DNA from 3 places in the Lysinibacillus sp. NPDC098008 genome. Region 2 is predicted to be linked to each of the others. Evidence: riboswitches for the same ligand, from Rfam matches in the RefSeq annotation. Region 2 holds a riboswitch; each other region holds the start of a gene.
The links. Region 2 has a riboswitch for cobalamin ahead of ACIQVU_RS08355 (ABC transporter substrate-binding protein). Riboswitches for the same ligand answer to the same signal wherever they lie in the genome.
Positions count from the first base shown of each region.

Region 1: another riboswitch for cobalamin. It lies ahead of ACIQVU_RS01510 (energy-coupling factor ABC transporter permease); the one in region 2 lies ahead of ACIQVU_RS08355 (ABC transporter substrate-binding protein).
Region 3: another riboswitch for cobalamin. It lies ahead of ACIQVU_RS14255 (FecCD family ABC transporter permease); the one in region 2 lies ahead of ACIQVU_RS08355 (ABC transporter substrate-binding protein).

Region 1 covers NZ_JBIWBA010000001.1:300,892-307,153, forward strand. Annotated here, with positions in the region: gene cobK (precorrin-6A reductase) at 3-764, opposite strand; gene ACIQVU_RS01495 (sirohydrochlorin chelatase) at 761-1,660, opposite strand; gene cobJ (precorrin-3B C(17)-methyltransferase) at 1,676-3,343, opposite strand; gene ACIQVU_RS01505 ((2Fe-2S) ferredoxin domain-containing protein) at 3,348-3,719, opposite strand; cobalamin riboswitch at 3,860-4,040, opposite strand; cobalamin riboswitch at 4,243-4,427, shown strand; gene ACIQVU_RS01510 (energy-coupling factor ABC transporter permease) at 4,655-5,404, shown strand; gene ACIQVU_RS01515 (energy-coupling factor ABC transporter substrate-binding protein) at 5,407-5,679, shown strand; gene cbiQ (cobalt ECF transporter T component CbiQ) at 5,685-6,262, shown strand, end outside.
Region 2 covers NZ_JBIWBA010000006.1:47,123-53,384, forward strand. Annotated here, with positions in the region: gene ACIQVU_RS08340 (class I SAM-dependent rRNA methyltransferase) at 1-531, shown strand, start outside; gene ACIQVU_RS08345 (S9 family peptidase) at 580-2,565, opposite strand; gene ACIQVU_RS08350 (precorrin-3B methylase) at 2,613-3,290, opposite strand; gene ACIQVU_RS08355 (ABC transporter substrate-binding protein) at 3,309-4,292, opposite strand; cobalamin riboswitch at 4,421-4,609, opposite strand; gene ACIQVU_RS08360 (GTP-binding protein) at 4,764-6,262, shown strand, end outside.
Region 3 covers NZ_JBIWBA010000017.1:42,230-48,491, reverse strand. Annotated here, with positions in the region: gene ACIQVU_RS14270 (endonuclease Q family protein) at 1-941, opposite strand, end outside; gene ACIQVU_RS14265 (hypothetical protein) at 1,002-1,172, opposite strand; gene ACIQVU_RS14260 (heme ABC transporter ATP-binding protein) at 1,288-2,091, opposite strand; gene ACIQVU_RS14255 (FecCD family ABC transporter permease) at 2,096-3,142, opposite strand; cobalamin riboswitch at 3,345-3,532, opposite strand; gene ACIQVU_RS14250 (biotin transporter BioY) at 3,698-4,294, shown strand; gene ACIQVU_RS14245 (NADPH-dependent FMN reductase) at 4,354-4,896, opposite strand; gene ACIQVU_RS14240 (nitroreductase family protein) at 4,960-5,577, opposite strand; gene ACIQVU_RS14235 (ring-cleaving dioxygenase) at 5,659-6,262, opposite strand, start outside.

The DNA of each region.
Region 1 (6,262 bases), on a different contig from region 2:
TCCTAAAGTGTTTGTTGTACAGCCTGTAAAACATCTTCAAATGTTGAATATTGCTGGCCGTATTGAATATTTGGTCTGGCAATTAAAATCGTTTCAATATTACAAGCAAGCGCCGCCTCTAGCTTCTCATCCACTGAGCCAACCTTGCCGCTTTCCTTCGTAATCATTAATGTTACGCCATATTGACGAAATAGCGCTTCATTTAACTCCTTTGAAAATGGACCTTGAATGGCCACAATATCTCGCTGTGCCACGCCGAGCGCCTCACATTTTTCCATATTGTCCAGTCGTGGCAGCATACGCGCAATCACTCTTGTATTGTCTAAGCCGTGAAGCACCTTTGTAAAGGTTGCGAGTGTCTTACTTCCTGTTGTTAGCATAATGACACCGCGTTTTTCTGCAGCTAGCTGAGCTGCCTCCTCATAATCCTTTACAACAGTAATTAATGGATGAGCATAATGCTCATGAGCTCGCTCATAGCGAATATATGGAATCTGTGCCTGCTCTGCCGCTGCCATCGCATTTTTAGATGCCTCCTCCGCAAAGGGATGTGAGGCATCTACTACTAATTGATAGTTCTGCTCTGTAATAATCGCTGCCATTTCGTCAGCCGTGAGCCGACCGATTAAATGCGGCAAGCCAGCATCAGCAAGGCTAGTGGCTGCTGATTCGGTAACGACCGTAGCTGTGACAGGATACCCTGCCTGCTGCAATTCAAGGGCTAGGTTTCTTGCATCACTCGTCCCTGCTAACATGAAAATCATTTGACAGGCTCCTCTGCATGATGATGGTCATGGTCGTGATGGTGATCGTGTCCATGCTCGTGGTCATGATGATGGTGATGATGTGCATGTCCATGTACTGCCGCATAGGCACGGTAATTCTCTAAATCTTGCATGCCTGTTGATGTCCCATTAACCGCCTGCTCAATACGCTCTAATAACACATTTTGCAGACGTTCATGGTAGCCAAAATAATCGGCAATTTGAATCTCACACTCAGGATATTGCGCATTAAAGCTTTCACACATTCCCTTCATACGCTCCATTAAAATGCCTGTGAATAAGAAGTATGGCAGCATCGTAATCTTTTTAGCACCTAGTTTGACACAACGCTCCATGCCTTCCTCAACACGCGGGTCTGTTACTCCCATAAAAGCGCTTTCCACATATTTGACAGGAAGCTTTTCCCATAGTAGTCGTGTGATTTTATAAAAATCACCATTTGCCTCTGGATCACTACCGCCTCGTGCAATTAATAAAATGGCTGTATCCTGCTGCTCCTCTTCCGTACTAAAACCAATGTCTGCTAGGCGATCTTGTAAAATCGCAAATATTTCTTCATGAATACCAATTGTTTGACCATATGTGAACGTAACGTTTGGATAATGTTCGCGTGCATGCTCAATTTCTGCTGGGATATGGAGCTTAGAATGACCTGCATGGAGTAAAATAATCGGAATGACATGAACCTCTGTTGCCCCTTTTTTCACACAGTTTGTAATTCCTTCTTCAATATTCGGTGAGGCAAATTCAAGAAAGCACGTTTCCACTAAAAATTGTGGATCAATACGCGGTGTCATTTGCTCGATAAATGTACGTACCTCATCATTTCCTGCTGCTAAACGGCTACCATGGCCGACAAATAAAATTGCTTTCATCTCTATTACTCCTCACTAGTCGCCGCATGGAGCTGGCTCTACTTTTATTTTGGAAGACATATCCTGATACGTAAAATGTAGTATCTTTTTCACACGTTTAAAATATTTAAACAAGCGCTCATTTGGATGAGCATTTGCTTTATATTCTTCAATAATCTCTGTAATAAGCGGTATCAGTTGTTCTGGCTCCAAGCCTTCTACAACAGGCTGTGCCGCATGTGCTGTACGACCCACTGGCTTTGCCCCAATAAAAACATCAAACTTACTTTTGCGGTATACAATGCCAATATCGTCAAACACAGCACGATAGCAAGCCATACCACAGCCATTAAAGCCAATATTTAATGTTTTCGGCAAGGACATGCCACCTAGCTTTTCCTGAATTTCTTCTGCATATGGAATTGAATCTGCCTTTTCACCATAGCAAAAATCACAAGCCTTCAATGTCACAACATCACCAATAGGCGCTAGTAAAAAGCCTACTGCCTGTAGCTTTTCGGTAATGCGATCAGGCTCAGTTGTTGGAATTTTTAAATGGATTTGATGCTCTGGTGTATATTCCATCGTGCCATTTTCACCAACGACCTCTGCCAATGTTGTCATTTGCTGTGGTGTAAAAAATTTATTAGCCACACCCGGGCTTACAGCTAATTCAAAAATGGATTCAATGTTTTGCTGGACAAGCTTTGGCGTTGCCTGTATTGCACTTGTTCCTTTCACCATTGCAAGTGCCGCTGTAGCCATTTCCAATGCTGTTTTTTTCGGTTTTGGCGCAGCGGCTACACTGGGTTTAATAAAGCGTCCTGCATTAGGGTCAGCAGCAAAATCATTTCGTGCAGCTCCTGTTTCTTGGTTCATTGCCCAAGGTTCATTTTCTTCACGCAAACGTTGATGTGGACGCAATGGCTGCTTCTCTGCACCAAGTGTATATTTGCGCTGATAGCCACGCGGTGTAATCATTTTATTATCATAGAAAAATGTCGAAGAATTCCCGATAATGACAGTTGTTAGCATACCAATATCATGCTCTAGCATTTCTGCTAATGTTGTCATCGTAATTTCTTGACGCTCACGATAGGCACTTTTCACAAGCCCAACAGGTGTATCAGGTGAACGGTATTCTAACAGAATGCGCTGTGCCTCCACAATTTGTCTTGTACGACGTCCACTTTTTGGATTGTAGAGTGCAATGACAAAGTCTGCCATCGCTGCCGCCTCTACACGCTTTGCAATTAAATTCCAAGGTGTTAAATGGTCGCTTAAGCTGATTGTGCAAGCATCATGCATAATGGGTGCTCCTAGTAAACTAGCACATGAATTAATCGCTGAAATCCCTGGAACAATTTCGACTTCAATGCCTGTTGCCTCTGTCCAGCCCAGCTCAATTAACACTTCATACACCAAACCAGCCATCCCGTAAACGCCGGCATCTCCACTGGAAATCACCGAAACAATACTACCAGCCTCTGCTTGACGCACAGCCTCCTGTGCACGTGAAACCTCCTCTGTCATACCTGTACTAATAATTGACTTGGCATTGACTAAATCTTGAATAAGCTCTACATAGGTTTTATAGCCGATAATCATATCACTTTGTTGCAATGCCTCTACAGCACGTGTCGTAATATGCTTAAAATCTCCAGGTCCAAAGCCCACTACGAAAATTTTCCCTTTTTGTGCCATCCTGTTACCTCTCTTTCACCTTTTCAATCCCTTTAATGGCCGTTGTCTGTGCTGTGCGCTGTAATGTCCCCTCACGCAATGAAAAGACATGCTCCTTGTATAAAGCTTCATGATGCAAATCTTGTACAAGTGCTCTCGCATGCTCTGTTGATGGCACACGATACCAATTGCCTTGTGGATAGGCAATAACAACACAAGCATCCTTACATCGTCCATTACAGCGTGTTCTTGTCGTATGTATTTCTTTATCAAGTGCTTGTCGCTGTATTTCATCTCGAATGGCTTGTGTAATATCCTCCCCATCCTTTTTCATACAGCTACTACCGTTGCAAATAAAGAGATGTGTTTGCATCCCCTCTAAATTCCATGTTGTCATCTAATTGCTCCCTTCATTTGCTTTTTTGGAAAAGAAAAAACCTTTACTCTTCATGGAGAGTAAAGGTTTTATAGAAGCTTGATAAAAACGAATAAAATACTGGTACCCGCTCTTGCTTCAACTTCTCCCTCCGAAAAGTTTGCATGCACAATCAACTAAGCAGGTCTCCTGACTTAAGCTTCATTTTACTTTCACGCCTTCCCAGTTTGCACGAGTGGCTTTGTGATTTCATCAGCTATTACAGTAGCGGGGGCTGTATTGGATTCTCACCAATTTCCCTATTATCTCGAATATTCGAGCACTTATTGATGTTTATATGAAATTATTAACGTTATCCATTGAATAGAAAACTGTCTTTATCATAGCTTATTATTTTAAAATTTCAATATTTCTTTAATAATTTGTGATAAATTTATCAGTTTCGCTTATCAGAATTTTCAACATTGCGCCTTCATTCAAAATTTTTTATAAAAAGTATAGCATATTTATGGAAATTCATGTTATACTTTGTCGTGAAATCTCACAATTTTATATTTTTTTCGGTGTAAAATACTTGTTATTTTACTTAAAAGGGAAGTCGGTGTAAATCCGACGCGGTCCCGCCACTGTAATAGGGAGTTTTATAGAAAACGCCACTGTCCAACGGATGGGAAGGTCTATAAAGCAGTGAACTAGAGCCAGGAGACCTGCCGAAAAATACGTGACCGTTTCAGCCTACGAGGATAGGTGTGCGACTTAGCAGATAAATAGATTATTTGCCTTTTTTAGCATGCACTTTTCCTGTAGCGGAGAAGTGCTTTTTGTATGGGCTCAGTCAAATGTCCTGTTTAGCGAGCAACAGGATGCTTATGGGATCATGCAAAAGTCTAAATACGCATCAAAGAATTTCTTCGCACGCACTATTCTTGCAATCTATTTCATCGTGAGGAGGAAAAATGTTGAAGTTTTCTTGGTGGAAATGTAGTTATTTTTTATTGGCATACTTAATAGTGCCAAAGCAAGCTTTTGCTATGCATATTATGGAAGGCTTTTTACCCATTGAATGGGCTATTTTTTGGTGGATTATCTCTATCCCTTTTATTGTCTTAGGATTGCGTTCCATTCGAAAAACCATTGATGCCAACCCTGAAACAAAAATGATGTTAGGGCTTTCAGGAGCCTTTGCGTTTGTATTATCCGCCTTAAAAATCCCTTCAGTGACAGGAAGCTGCTCGCATCCTACAGGTGTTGGACTTGGGACCATTTTGTTTGGCCCGCTTGCCATGAGTGTTATTGGCACAATTGTGCTATTATTCCAATCTCTGCTGTTAGCACATGGCGGTCTGACAACATTAGGGGCAAACGCCTTTTCAATGGCGATTGTAGGACCTTTTATCGCTTACTTTACTTTTAAAGGAGCACAAAAAATAGGATTATCCTTTTCTCTAGCAGTTTTCTGCGCTGCGATGCTCGGTGACTTAGGCACATATGTTATCACTTCGGTACAGCTAGCCCTTGCCTTCCCTTCAGAGGTTGGTGGCTTCGCCGCATCCTTTACAAAGTTCGCAAGTATTTTTGCATTAACACAAGTTCCATTAGCCATTAGTGAAGGGATTTTAACCGTCATTGTGATGAATTTCTTGAAAAAATATAATCTTAGCGAATTAAAAGCCTTACGTGTTTTCTCAGTAAAGGAGGCGCACTAGACATGAAACGTAACTTACTGCTAGTAGCTATTGTTGTTCTGTTAGCGATTATTCCCCTCTTTATTCAAAAGGGCGCAGAGTTTGGTGGTGCTGATGGTGAAGCTGAAGCAGCGATTGGTGACATTAACAAAGACTATGAGCCTTGGTTTGAAAGTTTATGGGAGCCACCTAGTGGTGAAATTGAAAGCTTATTATTTGTTCTACAAGCAGCGATTGGTGCAGGCTTTATTGGCTATTTTATCGGCTATATGCGCGGCAAGCATAAAGAGGGCTAACGACTATGCTATTCATTGATAAGTATGCTTATCTGAATAAGCTAGCGCTTGTTCATCCGCTAGAAAAAATGACCTTTTCATTAGGGCTATTGTTATTATCCCTTCTTTTCAAAGATGAACAGCTTTCACTCATTACATTTTTTGTAATGAGTGCTTTTATCATTGTTGGCGCAAAAATCCCATTAAGCTATTATGGAAAGCTGTTACTTTTACCATGCTTGTTCTTATTCACTAGCCTTATAGCCATTTTAATCTCCATGACACCATCCACCCATGTCTTACCTGCTCATATTTGGTCTGTTACCTTCAGCCATTGGACCATTTTTATTGGGCAAGCAAGTATGACATCAGCACAGCAATTATTTTTTAGTGTGCTTGGTAGTATAAGCTGCTTATATTTTTTAGTTTTAACAACATCGGTTAACGGTATTTGTTATGTTTTACGACAATGGCGATTGCCTGTGTTATTGGTCGAATTAGTAGAGCTAACCTACCGTTTTATTTTTCTTTTTTTAGCGAGCATGCAAAATATTTATGTTGCCCAACAAGCACGTCTTGGCTATCATTCCCCAATGCAATGGCT
Region 2 (6,262 bases):
ACAAATATGCTCAATACCTTCTCCTATACAGGCGCATTTTCAGTAGCGGCGGCACTAGGAGGCGCGCTTCAAACAACGAGTGTCGATGTAGCGAAGCGCAGTTTAGCGAAAACGATTGAGCAATTTAGTGTCAATAATATCGATTATGAGGCGCAGGATATAAAGGTAATGGATGTTTTTCATTATTTTAAATATGCACAGCGCCACGAGCTACAATTTGACCTTGTCGTGCTAGACCCACCAAGCTTTGCTCGTACAAAGCAAATGACGTTTTCCACTGCAAAGGACTATCCTAAATTACTCAAGGATGCCATTGCCATTACAGCGAAAAATGGCATTATTGTTGCCTCAACGAATAATGCCAGCTTTGGTATGAAAAAGTTTAAAGGCTTTATTGACCAAGCCTTTCAAGCGACCAATACGCGCTATAAAATCATGGAAGAGCATAGTTTGCCAAAGGATTTCCGCGTCCCGCGTGAATACCCTGAATTTAATTACTTAAAGGTTGTTTTTATTCAAAAGCTTAGCTAACTAGAAAAGGACGTGCTTCAAAAGCCATTTGAAACACGTCCTTTTTGTTTATAAATAATCCACAAACCAATCACGGATATACGTGAGGCGCTGGATTCTTAGTGATGGTTTACCACTTCTCGATAGCTCATGATTAGCTGCTGGGAAGCGAATAAATTTGGTTTCTTTTTTGCGCTGCTTTAAGGCAATAAATAATTGCTCTGCCTGCTCAATTGGACAGCGATAGTCGTTTTCCCCATGTAAAATCAATAACGGTGTTTCTATCGCATTTACATACTTCAATGGTGAATGATGCCATAGCTTATCAATATCCTCTAGCCCCGCAAAAATTTGCCAGTCTGTAAAATAATAGCCGATATCACTCACACCATAAAAGCTAATCCAGTTTGCAATTGAGCGTTGGGTAACAGCAGCTTTAAAGCGCTTCGTATGTCCAACAATCCAGTTCGTCATAAAGCCACCATAGCTACCACCTGTCACGCCAAGACGAGCTGGATCAATAAAATCAAAGTGTGCCAGTGCATAATCCACCGCTGCCATTAAGTCCTGATAATCATTGCCGCCATAATCACCACGCACAGCATCAACAAATGCTTGCCCATAGCCATGACTACCACGCGGGTTTGTATATAGCACAGCAAAGCCCTGTGCAGCTAAAATCTGAAATTCATTGAAATAACTGTTGCCATACATCGCATGTGGGCCGCCATGAATTTCTAGAATAAGTGGATATTTATTGCCCTCTTGATAGCCAATCGGCTTCATCAGCCAGCCATGAACGCTCCAGCCCTCTGCCCCTTCAAATTCAATTGCTTCAGGCACAGCTAAGGCTCTTGCTTGTAAAAACTCCTGATTTACCGCCGTAAGCTGCTCCTTTTCGCCCGTTTGTAAATTAATATAAAATAAATCGCCGGGATTTGTTGGCGTGCTAATGGCGACAACGGCTTTATCGCGCTTAGCATCCAGTGAAAAGCCATAAACATATTGGTCATCCAAAATAGCTGGATATAATTCGCCTGCAAGATTACCAAAATAAATCGCTGTGCTGCCTTGGTCTGTCACTTGGAAATAAAAGCTGTGATTATCTTCCAGCCATTGCACACGAGGGGCTACAACGCCCTGTAGAAAATCGCCAATCATTAAGTCACCAATCGGCGCATCAAAGTCACTTGTTATACATGTCAGTTGCTGCTGTGCTACATCATATAGCCATAGCTTTGCTTGTGTAGCATTTTGAAATTCGCGTTTGCTACCAAGAAACGTAAGATAGCGACTGTTCGGTGACCATGAAGTTTGATAAAATGTGCCTATTTCTGCTGTTAGCTGCTGAGTCTGCTTTGTCGCTACATCCAATAAGAAAATATCATTGTTAAATGAAAAATCTTGATCCTCTGATAAATCAGCGATATATGTCAAGTATTGCCCATTTGGCGACCATGTATCAAGGTGGAAATGATGGTTTCCTGCTGTTAGCTGCTCCAGCTCACCTGTTTCAAGATGAGCAACAGCAATATGCGTAAATTGCTCCATATCTAACAAGCCTGCCGCATCTGATTTATATTTCATAGCACTCACTTCCAGCGGCTTTAGCTCCTGCTGCTGTTTATCTGTTTCAGGCTGATCGTGAATGCTATCCTCTTGACCAAGCTTAACCGAGAACGCAATTTTTTTGCTGCATGGCGACCAGACAGGTGAGGTAGCTCCATGCTTACAATGGGTTATTTGCCTTGCCTCCCCGCCTGTCTTTGCCAATACAAAAATTTGTGGCTTGCCTGTTCTTGTAGATACAAATGCAATATGACTGCCATCTGGTGACCATGCTGGAGCGCTTGTTTTCGCCTCGCCAAATGTCCATTGCTGTGGCTGTTTAGCTTGTAAATTAAGATAATATAAATGAGATATATAGTCGTTGCTCTTTTCATCCATCACTGTTTCTATATAGATAACCTCTGTACCATCAGGCGATAGCTGTGGAGCAGATACCGATTTTAAGTGATATAGGTCTTGTGGTTGAATGCCTTGTTTTGCTGTCATCTTTTTGCCCCTTTATCATAAGTATTCACTTATAATATTTCGACAGGCTAATTATTATTCCTGCTTAGGCTCTGCCAAAAATCGTCCGACTTTGTTCGGCGGTAAAATTTATAAAAGGGCTCATTTGGGCGTGCATGCTTCTGATAAAGCTGAATAATCTGCTGTAAAAACGCTTCAATCCTTGTCACTGCTACCCTTTTGGCAAATAATGTGCCTGCCTGTGCCTTTGCGCCCATTGGCACTGCGCCTAAATAGACATCAAAGCTTTCCTGCTGGTAAACAAGTCCAATATCATCATAGACCGCATTATAGCAGGCAGATGCACAGCCGTTGATATTGACACGCACTCTTGCAGGCACTGTCATGCCCTCCAATGTATGATAGAGCTGCTCTGTAATTGGCGCTGCCTCCATTTTGTCGCCATCGCAAAAATCACAGGCCTTCATCGCTACAATTGCTCCCGCAGGCATACTATACAGCCCTGCCTGCTGTAACGTATGAATCGCTTCCTCTACATCGCTTGTTGGAATGGCTAATAATAGGCTATAGGATGTCGAATACTTAATCGCACCCTGCTCCCCAACAACCTCTGCAATCGTTTGAAATTGTGCAGGTGTATAATGCTTATTAATAATACCTGGGCTAATAACTAAACGTGTAAAGTCACCTTGACGGTTCAATGTTTCAAAGGTTTGGTCAGGTATATTTTTCTGAAATGCATTCATTTGTCTGGCGGCTCCTTCTTAAAAATTATCAGGGTAGAAGCCCTTTGCTAAAATTTCAATCGCCTCTGCTGCACGTACCCCCTCAGATGCTGCTGATAGTGGTAGGATAACGAAACGATTATTTTGAACAGCCTCCATTTCCTTTAATGCTGGATCATTTTTTAAGAAGTCTATTTTTTGTTGGGCTGTTGTTTCACCATAATCAATAACAACAACCACCTCCGGATTTCGGTCTACTGCATCCTCCTTCGATACAGTTGTCCAGCCTGATTCCACATCGCCAAAAACATTTTGACCGCCAGCAATGGTTACAAGCTCATTCATAAAGTTTTGACCAGCCGTGAACACATCCTTTTCACCACTATCAAATACTAAAACACGTAAATTTTCGCCCTCCTGCGGTAATTTCGCACGAACAGCATCTACATCCTTCGTCATTTGCTCAATCAATGCCTCTCCGCGCTCCTCCACACGGAAAATCTTCGCCACATTGCGAATATCTGTGAAAATATCCTCCAATGTTGGCTTTGTCATATTCGAAGATGTATGTAAATACGTATGAATGCCTAGCTCCTCCAGCTCCTCAGGTGTGCCAACTCCCTTTTCACCAAAGGCACTTTTCCAGCCGCCATATAAAAAGTCTGCCTCTACATCAATGACCTGCTCCTTTGTTGGATATTGGTCTGATAGAACAGGCACTTTCTCGTATGCCTCCTGCAATGGCTCATAAATTTTATCATCTAAGTAAGCCGTACCTACCATAGCATCCTCTAAGCCTAGCGCTAGCATAATTTCTGTCACATGCTGATTTAAGCTAATCGCTTTTGTTGGTGCTTCCTTATAGGTTTGCGTTGTATCATTATTGTCAATCGTTACTTCCGTTGCCGCTGCTTCTGCTGGCTCTGTTTGTTCTTCCTGCTCTGCTGACTCCGTATTACATGCTGCTAACATCGCTACAAGGGCAATGACTAACACAAGCCAACTACTTTTCCATTTTGTCATGTTCCTGTTCTCCTTTGCTATAAAAATGGCAAGAAGGCATAAAAAAACCCCTCTTGTCACCAAGAGAGTAGCATAGTGAAAAAATGGTTCGTCAACCTTTATCACTATCCCCATCCTCGTGGTTCGTAGTTCATCCATCCATATTGGCAGGTATCCTGGCTTAGGTTCATCATCTATACGCCTTCCCATAGCTCAATGCTACAGTGGCATATTGTATAGACTCCCCATTTACAGTTGCGGGACAGCATCGGAATTGCACCGATTTCCCTTTTAAGCAAATAACAAATGCTATTTGCACCAATATGTTTTATGATTATTCATACTATTGATAGACTAGCAGAAGAATATTTTTATGGCAATGCATAAATAAATAATCATACTTATCTTAGCACTATTTCGACATAAGGGCAGAATATTATATGATAGTATTTGATTACAAAACGAAAAAAGCAATGGAAACGAGGATTTATCATGTATAAAACAATTGGCGTGCTTGCACATGTAGATGCAGGGAAAACTACCTTTTCTGAGCAAGTGCTTTTTCATACAAATAGTATTCAAGCACGAGGGCGTGTCGATCATCAGGACACCTTTTTAGATAATCACGAGCTGGAGCGACAGCGCGGTATTACCATATTTGCTGAGCAAGGTCGCTTCACGCTAGGCGAGGATACATATACGCTCATTGATACACCAGGGCATGTCGATTTTTCCCCTGAAATGGAGCGTGCCATTCGTGTGATGGACTATGCCATTATTATTGTCAGCGCTGTGGAGGGCGTACAGGGACATACCGAAACCGTCTGGCAGCTTCTGCGCAAGTACCATGTGCCAACCTTCTTTTTTATCAATAAAATTGACCGTGAAGGCGCAGATGTAGCGGCAGTAATGGCACAGCTTCGTAAGGATTGCTCTGAGCATGTCCTCTTGGTGGATGAACCGCTGCAAGCCAATTATGTATCAAGCAGCATAATGGAGTGGCTTGCTGAGCGTGATGAGCAATTGCTGGATGCCTTTTTACAGGACACGCTGGATTGTGAGCAATGCCTTGTACAGCTACAGGCGATGATTCAAGACGAGTGTGCCTTTCCGTGCTTTATAGGCTCTGCCTTAAAGGATAGAGGCATTCAGGAATTATTGGCACAGCTTCCGCTATTAACGGCTACTCACTTTAAGCAGGATGCACCGTTTCAAGGAGAGGTTTTTAAAATTCGTCATGACGGGCATCAGCGTTTAACCTTTCTAAAAGCTTTACAGGGATCACTACATATTCGTGATGAATTGACAGTTGGAGAGGTTACCGAAAAAATTACGGAGATTCGTCTTTATAACGGCAGTCGCTTTGATACGGTTCAGCAGGTCGAGGCTGGCGAAATTTTCGCTGTCAAAGGGCTGAGTGCCGCTACAATTGGTGAGCAAATCGGCAGTACGGCATATACACAGCCTTATGAGCTTATGCCTACTTTACAGGCGAAGGTTCAGTATAAGGGCGATCAGCATATAAAGGAGGTACTAAAGATTTTTCGTCTGCTGGAAGCTGAGGAGCCATCTTTACGTGTTGTGTGGCAGGAAAAATTTCAAGAAATTCATGTCCATATTATGGGCATTATTCAGTTGGAGGTGCTTGTTGATGTATTGATAAGGCGCTTCTCGCTGGAGGTGTCCTTTGGCGCTCCGCAAATTTTATATATGGAAACCATTGCAAATACAGTAACAGGCTATGGGCATTTTGAGCCATTAAAGCATTATGCAGAGGTGCATGTATTGATGGAGCCCAATGCGCGTGGCACAGGCAATACCTTTAGCAATGCCTGCCATGCGGATGCTTTATCGGTAGGCAACCAGCGCCTTGTAGAAAAGCATTTATTTGAGCGTGACCATCACGGCTTATTAACGGGCTTTCCTGTTACAGATATTCATTTCACGCTGTTAACAGGTCGCGGGCACAATGAACATACATCTGGTGGCGA
Region 3 (6,262 bases), on a different contig from region 2:
ATATAAGGGGGTCTATATCGAGTATTCAGTAAATCCTCCGATAGCTCCTGAATGCGTGTAGCCACACCTTTTATAATTTGTGTACTTCCACAATTTGTACAGTGAGTTGCTAGATTATCAAGCTGTTCACCACATTTTGCACAGACGGTTTGATGGTATTTACCAAGTAAAGGATTTAATCCATAATTTGCAAGGACTGCACGACCCTGCTGTTCATGAAGAGCCTTTTTTAGCTCTGTAAAATTGGCTGCTGCTAATCGTAGCTTTTGATATTCACGTGCTATTTTTCCAAGGGAATGAGCATCAGAGTTACTAACAAATGTATATGCCTGAAGCTCTTTTATTTGATTGACCATCATTGTATCAGAGCTTAACCCTAATTCAATAGCGTCTATCATCTTCGGATCAAATACCTCTGTTAAACTGCGCTGAACACCTTTGCCAAACAGGCTTTTAAAGGGGGTAAAAACATGTGCAGGAATAAAAAGCCCACCCAATTCATACACCTTTTGCTGTAATGTTCGTCCATCACAATAGATTCGCTGTGAGCTTAAATGGATATTTTTCATATGCTGAGCCATCCAATTTGAAAATTGCTTCATTAGCAAAAGTGTAGGGAAGTATGCAAGCACATGAATAGGGCCATGGCAAAATTGATCATAAATTTCAATTTCTGAACCTGGAATTAGTGTTGTTTCCTGAAAACGTAGCCCCCCTCCTTCTAGCTCCTTTAGTTCACCTTGCGCTAATAGCTCACTCATTTCCTCTATAACCTCTGGTGAATGACAATCGATAATACCAATAATATCTAACCCCTTTCTTGCACTGGCTGTTTCTAAGATGCGTGCTAATGTTAATGTTTTACTGCCTGTAATTTTCACAGCACGTCCACTAGCAGTACGACCAATATGAATATGTAAATCTGCATAAAACTCTTTCATTTATAGCACTTCCTTTTGTGTATGTTAAAAGAAAAGTACCTTACATTACTGCAAGGCATTTTATTGTTTATGATGACCTGCCATGTTAGGGTTCGCTTCATAGGCAGTTGATCCTTGAGCTGGTATTTCGGATGAATCATATGCTACTAATGTAACACCTATATCCTTCTCTAGCTTATTAATTTTATCAAGTTGCTGTTGATTGAGGTTGGCTAATTTTATTTCTTCCATTGTTTATCATTCCTTTCAACCATAAAGTTCCCTAAAATTAAGCTATCTATACAAGGAAATAGGCTATCAAGAAAGTGGAAATTTTCTTAATAGCCCATTGATATAGTATGCTCAATTATGTTGCTGCTACTGCCTTTATTTTATTGCTTGTAAATTGTTCAGGAATATAGGTTAGATATGGCTTGCCTGTCAATGCATGTGTCTGAATATCCGCGTAGACACCAAATACCTTTTGCAATAATGCAGGCGTTAGCACTTCCTCTGGTGTACCATAGCATACAATCCGTCCATGCTGTAGCACATATATTTGATCACAGTACATAGCCGCAATATTTAAGTCATGCAAAGCTGCGACTACTGTTAAATGTAAGGTTTGAATTAAATCCATCACCTGAAGCTGATGTTGAATATCTAAATGATTTGTTGGCTCATCTAGAATAAGCACCTGTGCTTGTTGTGCAAGTGCCCGCGCAACCATAACACGCTTTTTCTCGCCTCCTGAAAGGGAGCTAAAGCTGCGTTTTGCTAGATGCTCAATACCTGTTTGCTTCAGCGCATCTTTCACAATTCGAAAATCCTGCTCTTTGTCTAGCTCTAATAACTTTTTATGTGGTGTTCTACCCATACTAACTAAATCATGTACAGTAAAATCAAATAATACAGGTGTTTCTTGACTAACAACAGCTAAATTTTTGGCAATAGCTTTACTCGATTGCTTTAAAATATCGTGCTCGTTTAATAAAATTGTACCATTTTCAGGCTTTAATAAACGATACATATTTTTTAACAACGTTGATTTACCGCTACCATTAGGACCAATTAGCCCAACAAATTGCTTTTCCTTTATGTGAATACTCACTTCATGTAATATGCGCTGATCGTTAATGGAGAATGATACTTGCTTTGCTTCTAATGTCATCTTTTTAATCTCCTTCACCAAAAGAATAATTGTTACGACGGAGTAGCCAAATAAAGAATGGTCCGCCACAAAAGGCAGTAATAATACCAATTGGCATTTCCTGAGGAGCAATAATAATTCGAGCCACTGCATCTGCCCAAACTAAGAAAATCCCGCCCAATAAGGCACTAATGGGTATAACATATTTATAATTAGACCCGACAATTAATCGGACAATATGTGGAATGATTAATCCTACAAAGCCAATAGCACCGCTTACAGCAACAAGTACCCCTGTTAATAACGAAACAAGTAAGACAAGCTGTATACGAAATTGCTGAAGGTTGACACCTAATGTGACAGCAGCCTCTTCGCCCAATAATAGTAAATTTAAGTTTCGATAATGGAGCCAAAGTAAAGCAAATACTACTAAAAGGACGATAGCTGGAATGATAATATTTGTCCATTTGGCACCAGCTAAACTACCAAGCATCCAAAACATCACTGCCTTTAATGCACCCTCTTGCTTTGCCATCATTAAAATAAAATTCGAAACGGCTGTTAAAATAAAGGACACCGCCATGCCTGCTAATAGTAGACGAAAGATAGAAACACGCCCTCCAACACGCGATAAAAAAAATACAAGCACAATAGCAAATAATGACCCTAAAAAGGCGGATACGGAAAGAGCATACATACCTAAAAACGAAAAAGCACCTAAAATAATAACAGAGGTTGCTCCCACCGCTGCGCCTGAAGAAATACCTAAAATATAAGGATCAGCAATAGAATTTCGCACAAGCGCCTGAATAGCAGCACCTGCAATTGCTAAGCCTGCTCCAACAATAGCCGCCAGTATGACACGTGGCACTCGTATTTGCCAAATAATAATTTCCTGTGAGCGGCTCCAATCAGACTCTATAAAGTTATGTATAAAAGGTAGCTTCGAAAGAATCACCTTCCAAACATATAATGGCGTTACAGATACAGACCCAACCATTACAGCAAAGGTCATAGAAACGATTAATATGAAAACAAGTAGTACAGAAAATAATATAAACTTTTTATTCATTCAGTAAACTCCTACAAATTTGATGGATAAAGCAATTAGCTAATGCCTTTCAGAGCCTATGATTATTTATCTCAACAACAATAAAGTTGAAGCAAAATAAAAAAAGGCATTCTATACAAAAATATGCATAGAAATACCCTCGATTAAACAAAGTCAGAAAATAACCAGCTATTGTCCGTAATTGCTTGCATCCTCGTGGGCATTACAGGTATTACTAATTGGCAGGTCTCCTGGCTTCGATTCTGCGTCCTCTGATAGCCTTCCCATTTTTCAACAGTGGCATAAAAATCATAGAACTCGTCGTTACAGTTGCGGGACAGCGTCGGACTTTCACCGACTTCCCTTTTAAGTGACATAAAAAGATGTCACACCAATAGTAGCAAATAATATTAAATGATAACGACTCTATCATACAGTTTTATAGGTTGTTCGTCCATATGGAACTATTATTTAACAGCTCTATATTTTAGTTAACTAAATGAAATTTTTATGTTGACACAAATATATCCATTCTTTACACTAGCATTAATAACTATAAAAATTAGAGGTGAGAGCATGGCAACAGTTACAGAACACCGTCATCATAAATTAAGAACCGTAGATATCGCTTATATTGGCTTATTCTCTACACTAATGATGGTAGGTGCTAATATTACTTCCTTTATACCATTTTTAGTAGTGGGTGGTGTCCCAATCACACTGCAAACTTTCTTTGCCATTTTATCAGGTCTTATTCTTGGTAGTCGAAAAGGCGCGCTCGCTTGTACTGTCTATATGTGTATCGGATTAGCAGGAGCGCCTGTCTTTTCTCGCTTTGGTGGAGGCTTTGGGCAAATTTTAAGCCCTACTTTTGGTTTTATTGTGTCATATATTTTATTGGCATTTATTGCTGGTCTTATTGTCGAACGCAGTGGCACAAAAATGAGCTATATAGTGGCTGCGTTAATCGCCTTTATCTTTAATTATGTATTCGGCACAAATTGGATGTATTTTGCGTATAAGCTTTGGGCAAGCGCACCAGAAGGCTTTACATATAAATTAGCGTGGCTTTGGATGGTTCCACCACTACCAAAGGATGTTATCTTATCTGTCTTTGCAGGTATCTTTGCTTACCGATTACAAAAAACATTAAAAATTATTCCAATCAAATAAGCAAAAGAGCTGTGAGAAAGCCAATAAAACGTCAGCTTTCTCAACAGCCCTTCTATACATTAAATATATTTTTTTGCCCAGTCAATAAAGTTATCCATCACAACATCAAGGAATTTTACAGTTCCTTCATCCGTTAAATTTCCTTCTGCATCAAATTTCGTATGCACAGCACCAATATAAACATCGTTACCACTTAGTAATGGTGAATTGACACCAGGAGAGAATAAAATATCACGTAAATGTAATTGAGCTTTAACTGTACCTAAGTTCCCCATAGAAGCACCCATTATAATAGATGGTTTACCGATCATTACTTTATCCACACGAGATAACCAGTCAATAGCATTGACCATGACACCTGGAACTGTTCCATTATATTCTGGTGTTACCCATAACACAGCATCTGCCGCTTTTACTTTTGCTTTAAAATCAAGCACTGTTTGTGGTGGATCATTTTCGTTATCTTGATTATACATTGGTAAATCTTTTAAACTTAAAACTTCAAGATCGAATTTTTCTGCATAACGTTTTTGAATAAATTGAGCTAACTGCATATTATAAGATTCTTTACGGATACTACCTACGATGGCTACTACTTTCACGATGTTTCCTCCTAAATGAATATTAGTCATAGTATTTGTATAGCTATTCTATTTTATACCACATTAATAATACGTGACAAATTCTTCGACAGGCTTTCGATAGCCACGTAAACGACGGCTGCTTTCCTTTTCTTTGCCAATCGTAATCATCAGGACAATCTCATGCGTTTCTGGCACATTAAATAATGCACGCATTTGTTGCTGATCAAAGCCAATCATTGGGCAAGTATCCCAGCCACGATTTTTCGCTGTAAGCATAAATAGCATTGCAGATAGAGAGGCATTGCGAATTGCCTCTTCCTTCATAAATGCCTTGCCACGATCCTCATAAAATTTTGCATTTTCAGCTACAAGCTCATCTAGTTCACAGGCTGTAATAATGCCTAAATCTACCATACCTTGACTTAATTCAGCAGTATGTTTATATGCCTCTTTATCGCCTAATACAAGGACTACACCTGAAGCTGAATGTACCTTGTATTGCCCATATGCCGCCTCTCGTACCTTTTCTTTCATTTCCTCATCTAATACGACAATATAATTGGCATGCTGTAAGTTAAAGGCTGATGGTGCTAATTTGACATCCTCTAGAATAGGACGTATATCTGCCTCAGTCATCTTCACACCCTCTACAAAATTATTCGCAGAACGGCGCTTATCTAATAGCTTTGAAAATTCCATTTATGAATCCCTCACTACTTCTATTATCTTTAGCTTTATTAACAATAATTAAGGCGTTAATTACTAAAAAATCAAATTCCATTACTCATATTCTTTCTCAAATGTTTCAGAGCTTCGAACCGTATCAATCGGACGAACAAGCTTTTCAATCTGCTCACGCTTGGGCTCTAAAAATGGTGGTAATGATAGCTTCTCGCCTAATGTTTCATATGGCTCATCCCCCATAAATCCAGGGCCGTCTGTTGCAAGCTCAAATAAAATTTGTGGTGCTACTCGTGTATATAAAGATTCAAAGAAATGGCGATTCACATAGCCTGATGTATGGAAGCCAAAGCTTTCAAATCGAGTTGTCCATTCATCTAATACAGCACGATCCTCTACACGAAAGGCAGCATGGTGAACTGTGCCGAAGCCTTGACGAGCTGCTGGTAAAACTGTGTTATACTCTACAATAATTTGTGCGCCATTGCCCCCTTCACCTACTTCAAATAGATGGAAGTCGCCTTCTTCAGCAATTTCTGTAAAGAGCATTACCCTCTCTAGCATTTCTTTAAAATATTGAAAATTAGCTACACGAACAAATATAGGGCCTAATCCAGTAATCGCATACTCCAATGGAATTGGTCCATCTTGCCACGGTGTGCCTGATGCAACGCCTGTATTATGCTCGTCTGAAATAAGCTGA